Regions from separate parts of the Methylobacterium sp. EM32 genome, predicted to be linked through region 2. Evidence: riboswitches for the same ligand, from Rfam matches in the RefSeq annotation. Region 2 holds a riboswitch; the other holds the start of a gene.
What was found. Region 2 has a riboswitch for glycine ahead of ABZT49_RS21030 (D-amino acid dehydrogenase). Riboswitches for the same ligand answer to the same signal wherever they lie in the genome.
Positions count from the first base shown of each region.

Region 1: another riboswitch for glycine. It lies ahead of ABZT49_RS00120 (D-amino acid dehydrogenase); the one in region 2 lies ahead of ABZT49_RS21030 (D-amino acid dehydrogenase).

Region 1 covers NZ_JBEXZS010000001.1:18,772-32,402, reverse strand. The annotation lists gene ABZT49_RS00120 (D-amino acid dehydrogenase) at 1-927, opposite strand, end outside; glycine riboswitch at 987-1,079, opposite strand; glycine riboswitch at 1,083-1,180, opposite strand; gene ABZT49_RS00115 (hydantoinase/oxoprolinase family protein) at 1,503-3,065, opposite strand; gene ABZT49_RS00110 (DUF917 domain-containing protein) at 3,062-4,141, opposite strand; gene ABZT49_RS00105 (AroM family protein) at 4,240-5,166, shown strand; gene ABZT49_RS00100 (PepSY-associated TM helix domain-containing protein) at 5,662-7,152, opposite strand; gene ABZT49_RS00095 (TonB-dependent siderophore receptor) at 7,505-9,673, shown strand; gene ABZT49_RS00090 (AroM family protein) at 9,906-10,571, shown strand; gene ABZT49_RS00085 (ABC transporter substrate-binding protein) at 10,588-12,171, shown strand; gene ABZT49_RS00080 (ABC transporter permease) at 12,189-13,196, shown strand; gene ABZT49_RS00075 (ABC transporter permease) at 13,196-13,631, shown strand, end outside.
Region 2 covers NZ_JBEXZS010000159.1:975-10,185, forward strand. The annotation lists gene ABZT49_RS21010 (PAS-domain containing protein) at 37-3,144, opposite strand; gene ABZT49_RS21015 (MarR family winged helix-turn-helix transcriptional regulator) at 3,603-4,181, opposite strand; gene ABZT49_RS21020 (creatininase family protein) at 4,390-5,187, shown strand; gene ABZT49_RS21025 (GTP-binding protein) at 5,251-6,213, shown strand; glycine riboswitch at 6,345-6,449, shown strand; partial or broken gene ABZT49_RS21030 (D-amino acid dehydrogenase) at 6,575-7,859, shown strand; gene ABZT49_RS21035 (hypothetical protein) at 7,903-8,856, opposite strand.

The DNA of each region.
Region 1 (13,631 bases), on a different contig from region 2:
CGTCGCGTCGTCGAGGATGCTCACCTGCGGCGCCGCGTCCTGGCTCTCGGGCGTGTGCAACTGCACGGTGATCGAGTAGCCCTTGACCGGATAGATGTTCAGGCGGTCGCCGAGCCCGGCGGCGAGGTCCCGGCTGGCGCAGCCGGCGCAGATCACCACCCCGTCGACGTCGAGCGGCTCACCCATCGCGACCGGCGCAGCCCCCTCGTCGCGCGAGGCCGGCCGCCAGCGGATGCGCCAGCCCGCGCCCGCCGGCACGATCGCCTCGATCGCGGCATCGTACAGGAAGGCGACGCCGCGCCGGGCGCAGGCCGCGGCGAGGCCGCGGGTGAACTTGTGGATGTCGCCGGTCGAGTCGGAGGGCGTGAAGAAGCCGCCGTGATACTGGCCCTGCAGGGTCGGCTCGATCTGCCGGATCTCCTCGGGCGTGACGGGATCGCGGGCGAGCCCGCCCTTGCGCAGGAGCGCGTTGACGGCGAGCGCCTTCTCGAAGCCGGCCGCGTCCCGGTAGAAGTGCAGGATGCCGCGCTGCTCCAGGTCGAAATCGATGCGCTCCCGCTCGGCCATGGCGAGCATCTGCCGGCGGGCGGCGAGCGCCAGGCGCACGGTCTCGACCGTGTTGGCCTCGTAGTGCCGGATCTGGCCGATGAACTCGGCCATCCAGGAATACTTGTGCCAGCTCGGCTTCGGGTTGACGAGGAGCGGCGCGTCGCGCCGCATCATCCACTTGAGACCCTGGAGGATGGTGGCCGTCTTGTTCCAGACCTCGGCGTTGCTGACCGAGAGCTGGCCGCCATTGGCGAAGGAGGTCTCCATGGCGGCGTAGCGGTGACGGTCGAGGACCGTGACGTTGTAGCCGCGCTCCATGAGCGCATAGGCAGTGGTCACGCCGGTGATGCCGGCGCCGATGACGGCGATGTGGGGCATGGATCTGGATTCCGTGAATGAGCGCGAGTGGCGGCGGGCTGACCCCGCCGATGCGCCCCCTCTGTCACGGTACCTGAGAGCGTCGTCCGCCCGCTGGCGCAGGCAGACATCCCCTTCGGTGGACGGCCTGTTTCAGCCGCCTCTCTCCAGAGCGTCCTGACGATACGGTCCTTTTGCCTGAGAGTTTCCGGGGCGGTTGCTCCGTCGGCGTCGAGGCGGCCTGAAGCCCCTCGATCTCTCCCGCATCGTCGTAATGGACCTTGAAAGCCTTAGCCGTAGCCTGTCCGTTCGTCAAGTCGCTTGTCGACAGCGTCCTGATCAATGGTGGACAAATCCAGGATGTTCGCGGCCTTAGTCAGTCCTAGATCTCGATGGCCGTGCGCCTGTCTAGCGCAAATCCGTCGCCTTCTCGGCAGCCCGGACGTCGGTGGGTCGCATCGCCCGCGCGCGTCCGGCTTCCCGGTCTGGTCTTCTCCTGATCGGTCTCCTCCCGGGCGAAATCTGGCCGGCCTGCCTTCCCCTGTCAAAGACCGATCAGGAACACTATTATTCCTGGCAGGAATGATCCCGTCCCCTCAGGCGACCGCCGCGCGCTCGCGCTCGCGCTCGCGCTCGCGCACGTCGCCGACGACGCGGGCGCGGACGCGGCGGGCGCCGCCGGGCAGGTAGGCGATCGGGATGTCCTCGACCTCGATGACCTTGAGGCTGCCGGGCTCGGCCCCCGCCTCGACCGCCCGGCGCTCGGCGATGCCTTGCGCCTCGGCCAGCGCCGCATCGCGGGAGAGGTCGGAGAAGATCTGGTCGACCTCGCCCGAGATCTGCGCCATCGCGGCGCCGAGGGCGTTGGCGACGCCGGCATGGGCGACGCGCACGACCTCGCTCACGCCGGCGAGGCGGTCCGGGATCAGGAAGGCGCCGCCGCCCACCGCGACGAGGTCGGTCGCGCTGCCCGAGGTCTTCATCCGGTCGACGCCCTCCTCGACCATGCCGGCGATGCGCGCCAGCATCGCGGCGACGAAGGCGGGATCGAGGTGGCGCACGCGGTCCCGGTCGCCGATCTCGACCCGGCCCGCCGCGACCGCGATGTCGGTCGCCGTCAGCGTGTCGCCGCCGAAGACCAGCGCCTTCTCGGTGATGCGGTAGCCGACGGAGCGCGGTCCGATCGTGCCGGTGGCGGGATCGATGATGGTGCCGCCGCCGAGCGCCATCGGCAAAAGGTCGGGCATGCGGAACAGCGTGCGCACGCCCCCGATCGCCACGACGTTGTTGGCCTCGCGCGGGAAGCCGTGGACGAGCGAGCCGACGTCGCTCGTCGTTCCGCCGACATCCACCACCATCGCGCCGTCGCGGCCCGACAGGAAGGCGGCGCCGCGCATCGAGTTGGTGGGGCCCGAGGCGAAGGAGTGGACGGGGTTGGCCGCTGCCACCTCGGCGAGCACGACGGTGCCGTCGTTCTGGGTCAGGAAGAACGGCGCCGCGATGCCGGAGGCGGCGAGCGCCTCCTCGAAGGCGGCGACCGTCCGGACTCCCAAGGATTGCAGCGCGGCGTTGAGCAGCGTAACGTTCTCGCGCTCCAAGAGCCCGATCCGGCCGAGGGTGTGCGAGAGCGTGATCCGCGCCCCCGGGATCACGTCGCGGACGATGTCCGCCGCCTCTTCCTCGCAAGATGCCGTCAGCGGCGAGAACAGGGCGGTGATGCCGACCGAGGTGATGCCCGCGTCGCGGATGCGGGACGCCGCGTCCCGGATCGCCGCGCGGTCGAGGGGGACGAGCTCGCGCCCGTCATATTCGTGGCCGCCCGCCACCATGACCGACAGCGGATCGACCGCTTCGCGAAGATCGTCCGGCCAGTCCACCGTCGGCGGCAGGGAGCGGGCGGCGGGCAGCGCGATGCGGATCGCCCCGACCCGCTCGAGCCGCGCGCGCTCGACCACCGCGTTGGTGAAGTGCGTCGTGCCGATCATCACGGCGTCGATGCCCTGGAGCGGGACCGCCGCGCCGAGGTCGCGGATGGCCGCCCGCACCCCCGACATCACGTCGGCGGTGGTGGGCGTCTTGACGGCGCCGAGGACTTGGGTGCCGTCGATCAGCACGGCATCCGTGTTGGTGCCGCCGACGTCGATGCCGATGCGCTTCATGAGGAAAAGACCGAGGTGAAGTCGATGTCGTAGCCGAAGGCCCGCGGGCCGACATGGGCGAGACCCTTCGGCGACAGGAGGATGTCGGGTGCGGGCAGGGCCACCACCGTCACGCGCTGGCCGTAGCGCGCCGTCTCGGTGCCGATCGCCTCGCCCGAGACCGTGTCGAGGACGCAGATCAGGTCCGGCGTCATCACGACCGGCACCCCGTCCCGGAAGCCGACCGCCCACTCGTTCTGGAACGCCAATTCCATGCGGCTGCCGGCATCGTCGCCGAGCCCGTCGATGCGGGCTGAGCCGCGCAGGAAGCCCCCCGTCGCCGTGCGGTCGATGTCGCCGATCTTGCCGCGGAACAGCACCTTGCCGCCCTCGTGCGCCACCACCGCCGCCACCGGGTCGGTATGGGCGGCCCGCGCTTCCAGCACCGCCCGGCCGAGGCCGGTCGCCTTGGTGACGGTGTCGAGGACGCCCCATTCCTTGACCTCGCGCCCGGTGCGGGGCGCCTTGCAGGTGGCGGCGGTCGAGCCGACCTCGGTGCAGGCCTTGCGGGAGATGCGCTCCATCCAGGTCCAGGACGCGGCGCGGGCCACCACCACCTCGTTGTCGCGGCAATCGACGAGGGTCAGCGGATACATCTGGAGGTCGCCGATGGCGAAGCTCGTCATCTGCGCCTCCGGATAGGCGCGCCCCATCGCGTCGGCATCGACCACCGGGATGTCGAGATGCGCCGCCGCCAGGAAGGGCGAGACGGCGTTGCCGCCGCCGATCTCGACGCTCATCACGGCGCGGAAGCGCTTGCCGGTGACCTCCTCCATCAGCCGGACGGCGCGGGCGAGGTGGGCCGGATCGACGAGGCGCTCCTGGCCGACGAGGGGGGCGCCCATCTTCGAGACGACCGCCACGTGGTCGTCGTCGTCGAGCGCCCGCGGGTCGATCAGCCGGCAGCGTTTGCCCTCGGCGTAGAGGGTCTTGAGGTTGAGCTCGGCGAGATACGGGCTGCCGCCGCCGCCGGTGCCGAGGATCCAGGCGCCGATGCCGAGGGGCGCGATCTCCTCGGGCTCGAATTCGCGGATCATGACCCCTCCTCACTGATGGGCCGCGAGGGTAAGGTCGGGCGCGGGCCTCGCCTATCCGGAGAGGCCCCTACCCGGGATCGGGCGGGAGCGGGTTCTTCGTGGCGGGTCGCCTCAAGCGCGTGGTGTTCATCGAGGCCGGCCAGAGCCCGCGGGACGACATCGTCCCGGAGATCCTGCTGCAGCTGAACGGGCCGGTCGAGCCGGTCGAGCGGGGCGCCCTCGACGGGCTGTCGCCGGCCGGGATCGCCGCCCTCGTGCCGGGGCCCGGCGAGGCGTCGCTCGTCACGCGCCTGCGCAGCGGCGAGGACGTCGTCGTCTCGAAGGCGGCGGTCGGCGAGCGCATGGCGGGGATCCTGGCCTCCTTACGCCCGCGCGAATTCGACCTCGTGGTGATCCTCTCGACCGGGCTGCTCCGCGACTTCGACAGCCCGACCCCGATGGTGAACGCCCAGCGCGCCATCGAATCCGGCATCCGGGCGCTGGCGGCGGAGGAGCAGCGCCTCGGCATCGTGCAGCCGATCGCCCGCCAGATCGAGGAGGTCCAGCTGCCCACCCTCGCCGATTACCCGGTCAGCGTCACCCACGCGATGCCGGGCGACCGCGACGCGCTCGCCCGCGCCATCGTCGATCTCGGCGGCTGCGAGGTGATCGTGCTGAACTCGGTCGCCTTCGACGAGCGCGACCGGGCGATCGTCGCGCGGGCGACCGGTCGCCCGGTGGTGCTCGCCCGCCGCATCGTCGCCGGCGCGATTCGCCTGTTGCTCGACCAGGGCGGCGAGCCCGCGGGCGAGCCGCGCGGCGGGCCCGCCGATTACGGCGAGCGCCTCGCCCGGCTGACCCCGCGCGAGCGCCAGGTCCTGTCGCTGATGGCCGAGGGCCTGACCTCGAAGGCGATCGGCCGCCAGCTCGCGATCAGCCCGAAGACGGTGGAGATCCACCGCTCCAAGGTGATGAGCAAGATGGAGGTGGGTTCGCTGGGTGCGCTGATCCGGCTGGTGATGGCGTCGGAGGCGCCGAACTCCTAGAGCATTTTTCCGACGAAGTGGATACCGGTTCGTCGTAGAAAATGCGGCAAAATCAAAAACCTAGAGAGCTTCGCGATTGCAACGCGATCGTGAAGTGCTCTAGAGCATGATCCGGCGAAGCGGATACCGACTCACCGCAGAAAACAATGAGAGCCTGTTTGACTGCTGGGTGAATTTTATCCCACCCACGACCTCATCCTGAGGTGTCAGTCGATTTTCAATCGACTGACCTCGAAGGAGGCTCCCAGACGTCTCTCTGATCCCTGGAGGCCTCCTTCGAGGCTCACATCGTTCGCACCTCAGGATGAGGCCGTGGGTGGGAGAAGGAAAATGTCTTTTGGTACTGGCTTCGCAAGTCAAACAGGCTCTGAAGCAGTAACGACCTGGGGCGCTTCCCGATTGCACGTGATCGGGTGATGGCCTGGGACGCGGATCCGATGGCCCGGCAGTGCGGAGGGGGCACTGTCGACCGCCAATATCGCCGATCCCCTCACATCACGGATGGGCTGCACGCGCTGACGGGGCAATGCTCCGCATCGCGAGCCAGCAGAGCAAGCCAAGACCGAGCATCGTCCCGTCGAAGACGAGAAACAGACCGTCCGAACGGCCGACCGTGATCGCGTCGAGAACCGGGATCGCCAGATAGAGCGAGCCGGTGGCGCCCAGCGTCGCGCGCCAGGCCGAGGCGGGTGCGAGGAGACAGGGCGCGAGCGCCGTCAAAGCCCAGGCCCCGAAGAAGAGCCGAACCTCCCAGGCCGCACGATCCGCCAGTTCGACCGGCAATCCCCGGTTCGCCAGGAAATAGACGGCGATCCCGGCAGGCAGCCCGACGATCACGCCCAGGTTGAGGCCCCGCACGAGGCGCACGGCCGGCGGCGGCTCCTCGCCGGTGCCGGGCAGGCGTGCGCGGGTCCAGAGCACGAGCCCGGTGGCGATCATCGCTGCACCCATCGCGCCGCAGAGGGCGTAGAGCGCGCGCAGAGCGGCCCCGGCGAAATCGGCCTGATGGAGGCCGCTTACGGTGAAGTAGGTCCGGGCGGCCGACCGCAGCTCACCGGTTGCCGCGACGAACGCGCCGGTCGCGCCGTCGAACGCGATCTGCGGGTGGTGGTGGGCGATCCCGTGCGGCGGCTCCATCAACACCGTGACCGTCGCGGCCGCGTCGCCGGGCTTGTCGATCACCAGGTGCTCCGGCGGCGTGCCGGCGCGCCGCGTCGCGTCGGCGACGATCGGGGCGAGCGGCGCGAGGGCGGCCGGCCGGCCCGTGGCGGGCCGGGGGGTCGTCGCCGTCAGTCCGAATTCCTGTGCGAAACGCAGAGTGTCACCGCGATAGACCGCCGCCACCCCCCACGGCATCAGCGTCAGGGAAAGGAGGACCAGGCCGCTGTAGGAGACCATGATGTGGTAGGGCAGCGCCAGGACGCCTAGGACGTTGTGGGCGTCGAGCCAGGCGCGACGCCCGCCTTTCGCGGGCCGGAAGGTGAAGAAGTCGGCAAAGATCCGTCGATGCGTGACGATGCCCGTCACCATCGCCACCAGCATGATCAGGGTGGCGCTTCCGACGATCCACCGCCCCCAGAGGGGCGGCAGGTGCAGCTCGTAGTGGAAGCGGTACAGGAACTCGCCGCCCAGCGTCTCGCGCACCGTCACGGGGGCACCGGTTACGGGGTCTAGGAGCACGTTCTCCCGGGAGCCGCCCTTGCCGCGCCATTGCAGGCCGATCGAGGGTTCCCCGGCATGGGGCAGGCGCACGAACCATTGCCGCGCATCTGGCGCGCGGGCGGCCAGAGCCGCGGCCGCCATGTCGGCCGCGCGACCCGGATCGACCTCGCTCTCCGCGCCGAGCTCCGGCCGCATCCAGCGGGAGATGTCGGCCCGGTAGTAGCTCGCGGTGCCGGTGACGAACACCGCGAACAGGAGCCAACCGGCGACGAGCCCCGCCCAGGCATGCAGCCAAGCCATTGATCGACGGAAGCTGCCCCTCACGCCACCGCCCCCTGGTCACGGCAACGATCCGACTTCGTCAAGTGCAGGACATGCCAGCAATGGACGGAGCCAGTCGTCACGCCATACTTTTGAATCGTTATGATTATGGTTTGTGTCGTAATTATCACAAGCCGGGCTCCCAACAGCTTAATGTAGAGATCGGTATTGCTGATGTAAGCGCTTCGCGCAAACACGATGCGATCGATGGACTGAGGCTCAAGGGCGGCCCGTCCGGCGCAGCGGAGCGGGAGCGGTGCTGCGCACAGGCCCGGGAGGTTTCCGCATGGACCGCTCAGTTGGAGACGTACGCATCCGGCAGGCCCGAACCGGCCGATACCTCGGAAGCGCGGCCTTGTCCGTCGCCACGCTCTCCGCCCTGGCTTGCGTCGGGCCGGCACCGATCGGCGCCGCGGCCGCGCAATCCCTGAGCGGGGGCGAGACGACCGTCGCCCTCGACGAGATCCAGGTGGCCGGACAAGGGGGGCTCCCGCTCAATCCCGCGACCGGGCCGGTCAACGGCTACGTCCCCAAGGTGAGCGCGTCGGGGACGAAGACGGACACGCCGATCATCGAGACGCCGCAGACGATCAACGTCGTCGGTGCCCGTCAAATCCGCGACGAGGGTGCCTCGACGCTGGCCCAGGCCCTCGCCTACACGTCCGGCATGACCAGCCAGGCCGTGGGTGGCTTCGCCAGGACCTCCGACGGCTTCACGATCCGCGGCTTCACGGTCGAGACCGGCAATTCGGGATTGCTGCGCGACGGGCTGAAGCTGCAATCGGGCGTCTATGACGGGACGCAGGAGCCCTACGGCCTCGAGCGCCTCGAAGTCCTCAAAGGGGCGTCGTCGATCCTGTACGGCCAGCTCTCGCCCGGCGGCGTCGTCAACGCGGTCAGCAAGCGCCCGCTCCAGACGTCGTTCAACGAGATGAACGTCACCTTCGGCCAGTACAACCGTAAGGAAGTGTCAGGAGATTTCACCGGGCCGCTGTCGGACGACGGCGCGTGGTCGTACCGACTGACGGGGCTGATCCGCAACAGCGACAGCTATCTCGACTTCACGCCCGACGACAAGCGCTACATCGCGCCCGCGATCACGTGGCGGCCGTCGGCGGCGACCTCCGTCACGCTGCTCGGCTATTACCAGGAGATTCACACCCGGTTCCAGGCGCCGCTCTCGGCGGTCGGTACGCTGCTGCCCAACGGACCACTTCCCCGGTTCGCCTTCAACCGGTTCTACGGCGAGCCGGCCTTCGACCGCTTCGACGCCCGATCGGGCACGATCGGTTACCAGATCGATCACGCCTTCTCGGATGCGGTGCGCCTGCGCCACGCCCTGCGCTACTACCAGTCCGGGGTCGACTGGGACTACCTGACCCCGACCTCGCTGCTGGCGAACCGGCAGGTCGCAACGCGCGGTCTCAGCATGCGCAACGAGAATGCGACCGGCGTCGCCTCGGACACGTCGCTGGAGACGAAGTTCGTCGTCGGCCCGACCGCCCACACCCTGCTGACCGGCATCGACTATTATCGCAGCTTCCTGAACTCGGAGCGCTACACGAACGGCACCGTCGGCAATCTCAACGTTTATAGCCCTGTATACGGCACGACATATCCGCGGATCAACTATGCCATCAATACCGGGTCGAAGAGCCTGCTCGATCAGGTCGGCATCTACGCGCAGGATCAGATCAAGTTCGATCGCTTCGTCCTGCTCGCCGGTGGTCGCCAGGATTTCGCACGCACACAGATCCTGACCTACCGGACCGGCGGACGCCTCGACCAGAACGACAGCGCCTTCAGCGGCCGGCTCGGCCTGCTCTACCTCGGCGATTACGGGCTGGCGCCGTACGTTTCCTACAGTCAGTCGTTCCAGACGTTCGCGGTCACCGACCGGAACGGCAACCCCTTCCAGCCGTCGTTGGGCGAGCAGTACGAAGGCGGCCTGCGCTGGGAGGTTCCGGGAGCCGACACCCTGCTGAGCGCCGCATTCTACCGCATCGATCAGACGAACGCGCTGGTACCGGACCCGGTCAGCCCGACGTTCAGCACCCAGACCGGGCAGATCCGGTCGCAGGGCTTCGAGGCCGAAGCCCGGACGAATTTCGGGCCGTTGGAGGCGATCGCGTCCTACTCCTACACCGATGCCCGGCAGACGCGGACCACCGTGGCGGCGAACCTGAACCAGCGCATCGATCTCGTGCCCTACAATCAGGCCGCGCTGTTCGGCACCTTCGACATGGGCACGTTCGGCATCCCGGGCCTGCGGCTCGGGGGCGGCGTGCGGTATGTCGGCAGCTCGAACATCTCGGGCGCGACGTTCGACACCCACGCCGCCACGCTCTTCGACCTGATCGCGCTGTACGATTTCGGTGTCGCCGACCCGAGCCTCAAAGGATGGCGGGCGCAGATCAACGCCCGCAACGTTCTCGACCATTCCTACGTGACCTGCGTCACCGTGAATGGCTGCCGATACAGCGAGCCCCGCAACGTGTTCGGCACGCTGTCCTACCGCTGGTAGAGGCGGGCTCGCAGGATCCGGCACGGCGGAGCGGGTCTCGGGCGTCGATGCAGGCCATCGGCCCGACATTCCGTCGGCATCGTCGTGCGGACGTCCGACCCCGACTGCCCACCCGGAGGGCAGAAGCCCACGCCGTCATCACCCCCACCCTAAGGGCCCTCCCCTATAGCGGGCCTGTCCGGCACGGGACTAGCTTCGGCCCGACCAACAACGCCGGGGCGGAGGTGGCAGCATGGGACGGACGAGCCGGCTCGCTTTCGTGACGATCGGGCAGTCGCCGCGGATCGACATGGTGCCGGAGATGCTGGCCGAGATCGGCGGGGCGGTCGAGGCGCGGGAATACGGCGTGCTCGACGACGCCTCGGAGGCCGAGATCGCCGCCCTCCATCCGGGCGCGGGCGAGGCTTCCTTCGCGAGCCGCCTGCGCGACGGGCGCGAGGCGGTTTTGTCGAAGGCTCGCATCGAGGAGCGCCTGTCGGATCTCCTCCGGGCCGTCGACCGCCACGGCCACGACGCGGTCGTCCTCTTGTGCACGGGCACGCAGGTCGAGCCGCTGGAGCGCACGCTCCTCGTCGAGGCCCAGCGCATCGTCGATTCCACCGTCGAGGCGCTCGCCGCCTCCTGCCCGAAGCTCGGCGTGATGGTGCCGCTCGCCCGCCAGGTCGAGGAATTTCCGGCGCGGCACGTCTTTCGCGGGGAGCCCAAGGTGGTGGCGGCCTCGCCCTACGCCGGCGACGCCATGGCGGAGCGCGCCGCTTCGCTCGCCGACCGCGACCTGATCGTCATGCACTGCATGGGCTACACCGAGGCGATGCGCCGCGAGGTCCGCGCCACTGTCGATGCTCCCGTCCTCCTGTCGCGCCGGATCGTCGCCGGCGCCGTCCGCCAGCTTCTCTGATCAAAGGAATCGCCCGATGCGCACATTCGGCCTCGGATTGCTCGCGGCGGCCCTGCTCGCGAGTGCCGTTGGTCCAGCCGGGGCCTTCGAGCGCGTCGGCGACCGCAAGGTGATCGTGTTCGGCGGGCGCCAGCAGGTGCCGGTGCTCGATCCGCACGTGCGCTACGACTGGTCGACCCGCATGCTGCAGCAGGCGGTCTACGACGCCCTCGTCAAGTACGAGGGCAACCCGGCCGAGGTGAAGCCCTGGCTGGCGGAGCGTTGGGAGACGAGCCCCGACGGCAAGACCTGGACCTTCCACCTCACCGGCACGGCGAAGTTCCACACCGGCGACCCGGTCGATGCCGAGGCCGTGCGCTACTCCTTCGTCCGGGGCTTGAAGCTCAACAAGGGCGTCGCCTGGATGCTGAAGGACTTCCTCGGGCCGGAGGGCATCGAGGCGGTCGACGCGAAGACGGTCCGCTTCACGTTGAAGAAGCCCTACGCGGCGTTCCTGTCCTTCCTGCCCTGGTGGTACGTCGTCGATAAAAAGCAGGTCGAGGCGCATGCCGTCGACGGCGACGACGGGCAGAAGTGGCTCACCGACCACGAGGCCGGCTCCGGCCCGTTCACGATCAAGCGCTGGGAGCCGAACGTGCTCCACGAGCTCGCCTCCGTGCCGGATTATTGGAAGGGCTGGCCGCAGGGTAAGGCGCACCGCCCGGCCGGCGTGATCTACCGCATCGTCCGCGAGCCGGCCGCCCAGAAGGCCTCGCTGCTCCGGGGCGAATCCGACATCGTCGAGGGCCTGACGCCGGACGACTACGTCCAGGTCGCGCGCCAGAAGGGCGTGGCGATCGAGGACCATGCCGGCATGACGACCTTCGGCATCAAGATGAACAACAAGGTCGGACCGACCGCCGACCCGAACCTGCGCAAGGCGATCGCCCACGCCATCGACTATGACGGTCTGGTCCAGATCTACAACGGCGCCGCCAAGCTCCAGACCAGCGTGTTTCCGGCCGGCATGAAGGGCCATATCGACGTGCCGGGCATGCCGCGGCGCGACCTCGCCAAGGCGAAGGAGTACCTGGCGAAGTCGGCGACCCCGAATGGCGGGATCACGCTCGAATACTATCACATCGCCGGGCTCGAGGAGGCGCGCCGCATCGGCCTCCTCCTCCTCGACAACTTGGCCGCCCTCAACATCAAGGTCGACATGCGGCCCGAGCAGTGGCCGAACATGGTCGCCAAGGGCTCGAAGCCGGAGACCTCGCCCAACCTGACCTCGGTCTTCGTGACGCCGATCTCGACCGATCCCGACGCCGTCGCCTACCAGTACCACCCGAATTCCTGGGGCCAGTACTTCGCGATGTCGTTCTACGACAACCCGGAGGTCGCCCGGATGATCGACGAGGCGCGCTCCACGCCCGACTGGGACAAGCGCGCCCCGCTCTACGCCGAGATCCAGAAGCGGATCGTCGCCGATCAGCCCGAGGTGTTCGGCATGGTGCAGAACCGCCGCTGGGCCCGCCGCGACGCGCTCAAGGGTTTCAGCTTCAGCCCGGTCCGGTTCACCGGCGAGGTCGATCTCTACCCGCTCTGGATCGACGCCAGATAGGTCCGGGAGGGACGGCCGTGCTGCGCTTCGCGCTCAAGAAGCTCCTGACCGTCGCCGGCACGATGCTCGGCCTCGCCGTGCTGACCTTCCTCATCACCAACGTGGCGCCGGGCGACCCCGCCCGGCTCGTCGCCGGCCCCGAGGCGACCGCCGACATGGTCGAGACCGTCCGCCGGGAATACGGTCTCGACAAGCCGCTGCCGGTGCAGCTCGGCATCTACCTGCGCGACCTCGCGACGGGCGACCTCGGCACCTCGATCGTCACGACGCGGCCGGTCCTGTCCGAACTCGGGCGCTACTTCCCGGCGACGCTCGAACTGGTTCTCGTTGCCATGACGATCGGCGTCGGGCTCGGGCTGCCGCTCGGCATCCTGTCGGCGCTGAAGCGCGACGGCGCCATCGACCACCTCACCCGCATCCTGTCGATCTCAGGCGTCGCGCTACCGGCCTTCTGGTTCGGCATCCTGCTCCAGCTCTGTTTCGCCGTGCACCTCGAATGGCTGCCGGTCTCCGGCCGACTGCCGCTCTCGGAGGCGCCGCCCGAGACGATCACCGGCCTCATCCTCGTCGATTCGCTGCTGCGCGGTCAGTTCGAGACGTTTCGCGAGGCGCTCGGCCATATCCTGCTGCCGGCGATCGTGCTCTCCTTCCCGTGCCTCGCCTCGATACTCCGGGTGAACCGCGCCGAGATGATCGAGGCGCTGCACTCCGACCACGTCGTGGCGGCGCGCGCCCACGGCATCGCGCCGTTGCGCATCGTCGCGGTCTACGCGCTCCGCAACGCGCTCATCCCGACCCTCGCCATCATCGGCCTGCGCTTCGGCTGGATGCTGGGCTCGACCGTGCTCGTCGAGACGGTGTTCGACTGGCCCGGCATCGGCCTCTACGCGGTGTCCTCGGCGCTCGCCTCGGACTTCAAGCCGGTGGTCGGGGTGACGCTGGCGATCGGCTTCTGCTTCATGACCGTCAACATCCTGGTCGACCTCGCCTATGCGTGGATCGACCCGCGCCTGAGGGCCGCGTGATGGCGCTCCCCGACGCCTCCCCGGCGCTCGCCGACGCGCCGCCGACCTTCCGGGTGCGCCACGCGACCACGATCCGCCAGTGGCGGCTCTACGCCCATCTCTTCTCCCGCTCGTTCTCCTCGATGCTGGGCCTCGCCCTCGTCGTCCTGTTCCTGGTGCTCGCCGCCTTCGGCCCCTGGCTCGCGCCCTATCCGGGCGACACGATGGGCGCGGTGAAGCTGTCGCAGCGGCTGCTGCCGCCGTCCTTCGCCCATCCGTTCGGTACGGACGAGATGGGCGCCGACCTCCTGTCCCGGGTCATCGTCGGCACCCGTATCTCGCTGTGGATCGGCCTCATCATCACGGTGGTGGGGGCCGGTATCGGCGTGCCGCTCGGGATCATCGCCGGCTACACGCGGAGCCGGTTGCTGCGCGGCGCCATCATGCGCCTCACCG
Region 2 (9,211 bases):
AGAGATGGAGGGCTCGCGCGGCCGCGGCAAGCGGTGTCACGCCGCGTCGGCCGTCCGCGGTGCGCTCCACCGCTCCACCGTCGCCAGCAGCTCGTCGGGCCGGAACGGCTTGCCGACGTGGTCGTCCATGCCGGCGGCGCGGAACTGGGCGACCTGCTGCGGCAGCACGTTGGCGGTGAGCGCCACGATCGGCAGGCGGCTCGCCGGGGCGCCCAGCGCCCGGATGTGGCGCGTCGCGGTCAGCCCGTCCATGCCGGGCATCTGCACGTCCATCAGCACCACGTCGTACCCGCCCGCCTGCAGGGCCGAGACCGCCTCGGCGCCGTCGCCCGCCACGCTCACGGCGTGGCCGCGGCGCTCCAGGATGGCGCGGGCGATGTCCTGGTTGATCGGGCTGTCCTCGACGAGGAGGACCTTGGCCGGCCGCGCGAGCGGCGCGAGCGGGGGCCGCTCCCGGGCCGGGTCCTCCTCGGCGGCGGCGGCCAGCGGCACGGTGAACCAGAAGGTCGAGCCGGCGCCCGGCCGGCTCTCGACCCCGATCTCTCCGCCCATGGCCTCGACCAGCTGCCGGCTGATCGCCAGGCCGAGGCCGGTGCCGCCGAAGCGGCGCCGGATCGAGCCGTCGACCTGGCTGAAGCGCTGGAAGAGCTGCCCGAGCCGGTCGGCCGGGATGCCGATTCCGGTATCGCTGACCGCCACCCGCAGGGCGTGACGCCCGCATGTGAGCGGCGTGCTCGCGAGGTGCAGGGTGACGCGTCCCGCCGGCGTGAACTTGATCGCGTTGTTGACGAGGTTGAGCAGCACCTGCCGCAGCCGGTCCGGGTCGCCGACCAGGCGGGGCGCGAGGCCCGGCGCCGTCTCGACGGTCAGTGCCAGGCGCTTGGCGTCGGCCGCGGTCCGGACGATCGCGACCGCGCCGTCGGCCAGGGCCGCCGGTCCGAAGTGCTGCGGGTCGAGGTCGATCTGCCCGGCCTCGATCTTCGAGAAGTCGAGGACGTCGTTGACCACCGTCAGCAGGGCCTGGCCCGCCTCCTGGATCCGCGCGGCGCTGCGGCTCTGCGCCGGCGACAGGTCGCCCGCCCGGACCAGCAGCTCGGCGTAGCCGATCACGCCGTTCAGCGGCGTGCGGATCTCGTGCGACATGGTGGCGAGGAACTCGGTCTTGGCGGCGCTCGCCGCCTCTGCCTGGCGCTGCGCGGCTTCGGCCTGGACCCTGGCCGCCTCGGCGACGCGGTTGGCCTCCAGGACGGCGAGCTCGCGCCGCTTGCGCTCTGTCACGTCCGAGACGGTGCGGATCGCCCCGCCCTCGGCGAGGCGCACGGTGCGCACCTCGAGCACGGTGCCGTCGGGCCGCGTGCGCTCGTAGACCGGGGGGGCACCGAGGAGGTCGCCCGTGAGCGCGAGCCAGGGCGCGCGCTCCGCCGCGGCGTCGCCGAACTCGCCGCTCGCGCTCTGCCAGGCGACGAGCTCGGCCAGGGTCGGGTGGCCGTGGCGGTACTCCGGCGGCAGGCCGAGGAGGTCGATCGCCCGCTCGTTGCAGAGCTGGACGATCCCGGCGGCGTCGATCAGCAGCACGCCCTGGTCCATGTTGGCGAGCGTCGCGTCGAGCAGGGCCTTCTTGCGCCGCAGGGCCGCCTCGGCGGTCCGGCGCGCCGTGATGTCGGTGAGGGTGCGCAGCACGCCGCCATCGGCGGTCGGGGCGTTGTGGACCTCCAGGATCGTGCCGTCCGGCCGCGTGCGCTCGTAGCGCTCGCCGATCACCGCGAGGTCGCCGACCGCGATCGCGTGCTCGAAGGCCGGATCGACCCCCGCATATTCCCCCGCGGCCGTCAGGACCCGCCGCATCTCCGCCCGTGACGGCCGCGCCGCCAGGAAGGCCGGGTCGAGGTCGAGGAGCTCGGCGAGCCGGCGGTTGGTGACCGCGACCCTTCCTTGCGCGTCGACCATGATCAGGCCCTGGTCCATCGCGTCGAGGGTCGTCGTGAGCACCGCCTCCTTCGCGACGAGCTCCCGGGTGCGCGCGGCGATGCGGTCCTCGAGGTCGGCGTTGCTCTTGCGCAGGGCGTCCGCCTGCCGCTGCAGGATCGCCGAGGTCTGCGCCAGCACCGCCCCGACCTCGTTCACCTCCCGGATCGGCGTCACCGGCATCCGCAGGGCGACGCCGCGGCTGAGGTCGTCCGCCGCCCGCGCCAGCAGCGCCTTGGCGAGCAGGATCCGGCGGCCGACGAGCAGCGAGGCGATCAGGGCGATCAGCGACAGGCCGAGGATCACCGGCGCCAGCACCAGCACGGAGGTGACGAAGGGCGCCCGCAACGCCGCCTGCTCGATGCCGATCGTCACCACCCAGCCCGAGAGGGCGGAGCGGTGATGAGTGCCGAAGACCGGGATGCCGCTGAGGTTGTGGCCCCACCACTGCCCCGTCGTCCCGGAGACCGAGCGGAAGCCCGGCAGCGGCTTGCCGGCCGCCGCCGCGGTGTCGACCGATCGGCCGATGATGATCCCGTTCCGGTCGGCGACCGAGCCGGAATAGGGCGCGGAAATGCCCGCGCCCCGCAGGAACTCGCCGAAGAGCGGCGCCGGCAGGGTGGCGTTCAGGAAATAGGCGAGCGCCCCGCCGTGCCGCACCGGCACCGTGACGACGACGATCGGCTGGCCGGTGACGGTGCCGGCGACGAGGTCGGAGATCGCCGGCGCGCCGGTCTCCCGCACCACCCGGTCGTTGTCGATGACCGCCCGGGGCAGGGGGGCTCCCCAGGGCAGCCGCGTGTTCACGCGCTGCTGCCCGTCGGCGTCGCGCAGCACGATGTTGATGCCCTGCAGGCGCACCAGCTCCCGCGCCTGGCGGTCGAACCGGGCGAAATCCCCGTTCTCCAGGGCCGGCGAAGTCGCGAGCGCCTGCAGCATCGCGATCTGGCCGCTGAGGAAGCGATCGATCTGCTCGACCGCGTGGGCGTTGAGGGTCGCGGTCCGCTCCTCCATCCGCGCCCGCTCGGCCTGGACCCAGTGATGCGCGATCAGCCCGATGATGAGCAGCGCCGGCACCAGCAGGGCGACCGCCAGGGCCGCGACATGCGTGCGCAGCAGGCGCGCGCGGAACCCGGACGGCCCTGCCTCGCTCGCCCTGCACTGTTCGTAATCGGACACTCGTCTCTGCCGGTCAACCCGATCTTGCGCCCGCCGCAAGCCATTCGCCTGTACGGTAGAAGATTGAAGAACGGTGTCCTTGGTAAGGCAATAACGGTTATGCGTCGCCTGATCTTCGGGATCTGGCATGTGGCGTGCGAACTAATCCACTCGGCGGGACGGTATAGGCTGTATGACTAGTCCGAACGTCGATCCGAAAGCTGTTGCGAAACGTGGTTAGATTTCTCGGCAGTATTGCCGCCCTCGGTGTCATTCCGGGGCCGCGCAGCGGAGCCCGGAATCCAGATACTCAGGTGGTTGAGGAGGGGGCGGAACGCGTCTCGCCTTACTTTGAACATCCGGCGGTTCTGGATTCCGGGCTCCGCTGCGCGGCCCCGGAATGACGCGGCGGGTGACAATATTGCTGGCTCGATCGAAAAGGCTTCCGGTCCGAGCCCCGATTCAATCCAAGCCCCGCCTCAATCCATGTCGCGGCTCGAATCCCCGCCGTCGAGCCCGCCCTCGAGATCGTCCTCGGCCTCGGCGTCGGATTCGTGCGCCTCGAGGCCGGCGGCCTCGGCGAGGTTGCGGGTGGCGCGGCGCAGGAGCTTGCGCAGGCGCCGGCGCTCCTTGTTGTCGAAGCCCTCCAGCATCTCGGCCTCGATCTCGTCCCAGAGGCCCTCGATCGCCGCGGCCTTGGCCAGGCCGGCCTCGGTCAGCCGCACCCGGACGATGCGGCCGTCCCCGGCCTCGGTCCGGCGCTCGACCACCCCCATGGCGGCGAGCCGCGTGATGGTCTTCGAGGCGGTGGGCGGGCGCACCCGCAGGGTGGCGGCGAGGTCGCCCATGGTCATGGTACCGGCCGCCGCCAGCGCCTGCACCACCTGCTCCTGCCCGGCGAAGAGATCGAGCTCCGCCAGGCGGTCGCCGATGCGGCCGCGATGGAGGCGGGCCGCTTGCATCAGGGCCCAGCCGACGCTCTTGGCGCCGGGGGGGCGGAGGCGCTTGGCCGCCCGGCGCGGCGCATCCACGGCCGAAGCCTGCTCGCTCGCTGCCATGGCACCCGCCCCCGCTCTCGAGACAAATCCTGCCGCGCGTGCATCATGAGAGCAAGGGCGGCAGGCCGGGCGCCGAGTGGCGCCCTCAACGGCGCACATGCCAGCCGGCCTGTGACGGCTGGATGACGCGAAGGTGAAGAACTTGCGCCGGTTTCGGCCGGTCCGTCCGCGGCTTATGGTGCGCGCCACCATCAACGGGAGTGACGCCATGCCGGCCCGGCCCTGGGGCGACCTGACCACCGAGGAGTGCCGCGACGGCGCGTTGACGGCCACCGTGGCGGTGCTGCCGGTGGCGGCCGTGGAGCAGCACGGCCCACACCTGCCCTTGTCCACCGACGTCGTCATTGCCGAGGGCTACCTGGCGCGGGTTGCCGACCTCGTCCCCGACGACCTCGACGTGCGGGTGCTGCCGGTGCAATCCGTCGGCCTGTCGCCCGAGCACGGGGATTTTCCCGGCACCCTGACGCTGAGCCCTGAGACGGCGCTGAAGGCCTGGACCGAGATCGGCGACGGGGTGGTGCGGGCGGGCTGCACCCGGCTCGTCATCGTGTCGTCGCATGGCGGCAACAGCGCGCTCATGGACCTCGTGGCCCTGTCCTTGCGCGGCCGGCACGGCATGGTGGCGGTCACCACCGCCTGGAGCCGCTTCGGCACCCCGCCCGGCCTGTTCCCGGACGAGGAGGTGCGCCACGGCATCCATGGCGGCGGGATCGAGACCGCCCTGATGCTGGCTTTGCGCCCCGACCTGGTGCGGCGCGCGGCGATCCGCGACTTCGTGCCGGCGAGCCGCGCGATCGAGCGCGACTACACCCATCTGCGCGCAGGCCGCCCGGCGGCGCTTGCCTGGCACGCGCAGGACCTCAACCCGGCCGGCGCCATCGGCGACGCCCGCCTCGGCACGGCGGAAGCCGGCCGCGCCCTCCTCGACCACGGCGCGCGCGCCTTCGTCGAACTCCTGTGCGACGTCGCCCGCTTCCCCGGGCCGGCCTCGCGCCGGGCGGAGTGATACACTATATCACCCTCGCGGCGCCTCCCGGCGCCCGGCTCACCAGCGAACAGACGGCCCCGCATGTCCGACAAGATCCCCGTCACGGTGCTCACCGGCTATCTCGGCGCCGGCAAGACCACGCTCCTCAACCGCATCCTCACCGAGCCGCACGGCAAGCGCTACGCCGTGATCGTCAACGAGTTCGGCGAGATCGGCATCGACAATGACCTCGTGGTCGGCGCCGATGAGGAAGTGTTCGAGATGAACAACGGCTGCATCTGCTGCACCGTGCGCGGCGACCTGATCCGGATCATGGACGGGCTGATGAAGCGCAAGGGCAAGTTCGACGCGATCATCGTCGAGACCACCGGCCTCGCCGACCCGGCGCCGGTGGCCCAGACCTTCTTCGTCGACCAGGATGTCGGCGAGGCCGCCACCCTCGACGCCGTGGTGACGGTGGCCGACGCCAAGTGGCTGTCCGAGCGCCTGAAGGACGCCCCCGAGGCCAAGAACCAGGTCGCCTTCGCGGACGTGATCCTGCTCAACAAGTCCGACCTCGTCGACGCGGCCGGCCTCGACGCCGTCGAGCGCCAGATCCGCTCGATCAACCCCTCCGCCGAGATCCACCGCACCCAGCACTGCGCCGTGCCGCTCGAGACCGTGCTCGACCGCAAGGCCTTCGACCTGTCCCGCATCATCGAGGTCGAGCCGGACTTCCTGGAGGAAGGGCACCATCACCACCATTCCGACGAGATCCAGTCGATCTCGGCGCGGCTTCCCGGCGCGGTCGATCCCAACAAGTTCATGCCCTGGATCTCTGACCTGACCCAGGTTCAGGGGCCCGACATCCTGCGCTGCAAGGGCATCGTCAGCTTCCCCGACGAGCCGCGCCGCTTCGTCTTCCAGGGCGTGCACATGATCCTCGACGGCGACCTGCAGGACGAGTGGAAGCCGGGCGACCCGCGCGAGTCCCGCGTCGTCTTCATCGGCCGCCACCTCGATCCGGAGGCGATCCGCAAAGGGTTCGAGGCCTGCCGGGCCTGAGCGGAGCGACCGGTCCCCGCTCGAACGGGACTGGTCGATCCCGGCTTGCCCGGGAGCGACCGAACTTTGCGGTTTCGCGACGTTTGGCGCTTCCCGCCCCCGTACGGCCGTGCTACGGGCTAGGCCGTACGTTGACGATTGCGGGAGAGACCGGCGCCATGCCGGCACCGAAGGGGAAAGGCGTGCCAGCCGTGCTGCGCGCTGAAGCTCTCAGGTAGAAGGACCGCGACCGAGAGGGCCCGCTGGAGCGGGCGCGCGACGCCTGCCGATGGAGCAAGCCGGGTCATGCGCCCGGCGAATCTCTCAGGCCATCCGAATAGAGTTCCAACCTTTGTCATCCGCCGCAAGACCGGCGGGAAGGATGGAACACGTGTCGGCCCAGAAGACCTCCTTCGATCTCATCGTCCTTGGCGCCGGCGTCGTCGGCGCCGCCACGGCCTACTGGGCCGCCAAGGCCGGCCTGTCGGTCTGCGTGATCGACCGCCAGAGCGGCGCGGGGCTTGAGACCAGCTACGCCAATGGTGGCCAGATCTCGGTGAGCCACGCCGAGCCCTGGGCGAATCCGAGCGCGCCGCTCAAGGCGATGAAGTGGCTGTTCGACGCGAAGGCGCCGCTGCTGTTCACGCCACGCCTCGACCGGCACCAATGGTCGTGGATCGCCGGCTTCATGCGCAAATGCACCCCGGAGCGGGCGCGCCGCAACACCGTCGAGATTGTGCGGCTCGGCGCCTATAGCCGGGCCAAGCTCCAGGAGATCCGCGCCGCCGAGAACCTGGCCTACGCCGAGAAGACGCTCGGCATCCTGCATTTCTACCGCGACGCCAAGGAGTTCGAGGCAGCCAAGCCCGTCGCCGAGCTGATGCGCCAGCACGGCTGCGAGCGCCGGGTGGTCTCCCTCGACGAGGTGCTGGCGCTCGAGCCGGCCTTCGCCCACGCCATCGACGACGTGGTCGGCGACCTACACGGCGGAGGACGAGAGCGGCGATGCCCGCGCCTTCACCCAGGCGCTCGCCGCCCGCACCGCCGCGATGGGCGCGACCTTCCTGTACGGCTCGGAGGCGACGCGCCTGCTGCTCTCCCCCGAGGCGGACCGGATCACCGGCGTCGAGGCGATGGTGGCGGGCGGCCACCAGCGGCTCACCGCCCCGAACGTCGTCGTCTCCCTCGGCTCGTGGTCGGCGCTCTTCCTGCGCCGCTACGGCGTCAACCTCGCGATCTACCCGGCCCAGGGCTACTCGGCCTCGATCCCGATCGAGGGCCATAACGGCGCGCCGCAGGTCAGCCTCACCGACGACGAGTACAAGCTGGTCTACTCGAATCTCGGCACCCACCTGCGGGTCGCCGGTACCGCCGAATTGTCGGGCTACACCCGCCACCTCGACGCCGCGCGCATCGCGGCGATCCTGGAGAATGCCCGGCGCACCTTCCCGAATGCCGGAAACTTTTCCGCCGCCACCGCCTGGAGTGGCCTGCGCCCGACCACACCCTCGAACGTGCCCTATCTCGGCCGCACCGGGATCCGGGGGCTGGTGCTCAATACCAGCCACGGCACGCTCGGCTGGACCATGGCAGCCGGCTCCGGCCACATCGCCGCCGACCTGGTGACCGAGCGCGAGACCGAGATCCCGGCGCCGATGGCGGCGTGAGCGCGCCGGTCCCCGGTGCGGGGCATCGGGAGCCGGTGTTCCCTCAGTGATCGAGGAGGCGCCCCGACAGGTCGGTGTACTCTTCCTCGCCGATGCGGCCGGTGACCGCCAAGTCGTCGAGCCGGCACGGAACCCAGCCTCGCTCGACCTCGCGCTCGTCCTCGTCGAGCCCGGCGAGGGCCGTCGCTCGGGTCAGGCCGAAGCTACCCCGGTCGCGTTGACGCTCCCGGCGTTCGAGGATGGGCTTGGCCCAGCTCGGGCATTCGCCCGCCGGGCGGGCTTCCCGCTGCTTGACGACCTGCAGCACTTCCACGCCGCGTTGCCGCGCCGCCGCTCGGGCCCGGTTACGGTCCTCGTTCGTCTCCGTGTGCCAGCCGAGGCGTGCGAGGTGGGCGCGAAGGCGGTCGAACACGTCCCGATTCGGTTGCCGATCGATCGTTGCGACACGATCCCGGAAGCCAGATATCTGCTCGTCGCGCAGGTGCCCGCATTGCTGCCAGAACTGCGCGAGCTGACCGTGCCACCGCGCCTCGACCTCGCGCGCCTGCGCCTCGTCACGGATCGTCTCGCTCGTTCCGTCGGGGAGGACGACCGTTCCCACCCCGAATTTGACTTCGGGAAGGGAGAGCGGGTCTTGGAGACAGGCGATCGATTTCAGCAGCGAGATCACTTCAGACGCTTCGTCGTCCGGCCACGTGCCTTCGAATTCCCGTAAGTAATAGTCGTGGTAGCTCTCACCCCGTCCGCGAAGGTCCGCGACCAGGTGAGCCGCCTGGCGGTCGCCGCACATCCACGCCCGGCCGCTGCGATCTTCGATGAAGGTGCGGTTCTGAAAGATCGCGTAGATCGCCTGCGCGAACCGATCGTTCTCCAGGGCAGCCAGGAAGTCGGGGTCGCGGGCCAGCACGGCCTCCAGGTCGGACGGGTCCGGTGCCGGCGGCTCGTAGACGGGCTGGACGCCGTCGTGGAACGCGACGTCGTCCTCCTTGATCTCCATCGTCCCGTAGGTCCAAAGCCGCGGCCCCGACGCGCGCCGCCGCCACCCATGGTCCAGAGTATGGACGATCACGCCCCGGGAGCCGTCCGGATAGCGCGCGTTGAGCGCACCATTGGGTCTGCCAAGCGACCAGAGCACGAAGGCGGGGCCGCGCCGCGTTCGACAGCAGAACTCTCCAACCCACCGGTCGCTCCCAGGCATCCTGGTGCTCGGCATGCTCCGTCCCGGGAGATCCGCCCCATCCTCCAGCAGGGGGTGCATCGCTTCCAGGCGATCCTCTAGAGTATCCATCATCGTCGCAAGCTGCTCGTCCGGATGAGCGCTCCTCGATAGCGTCGATTGCAGGCCTCTTCCA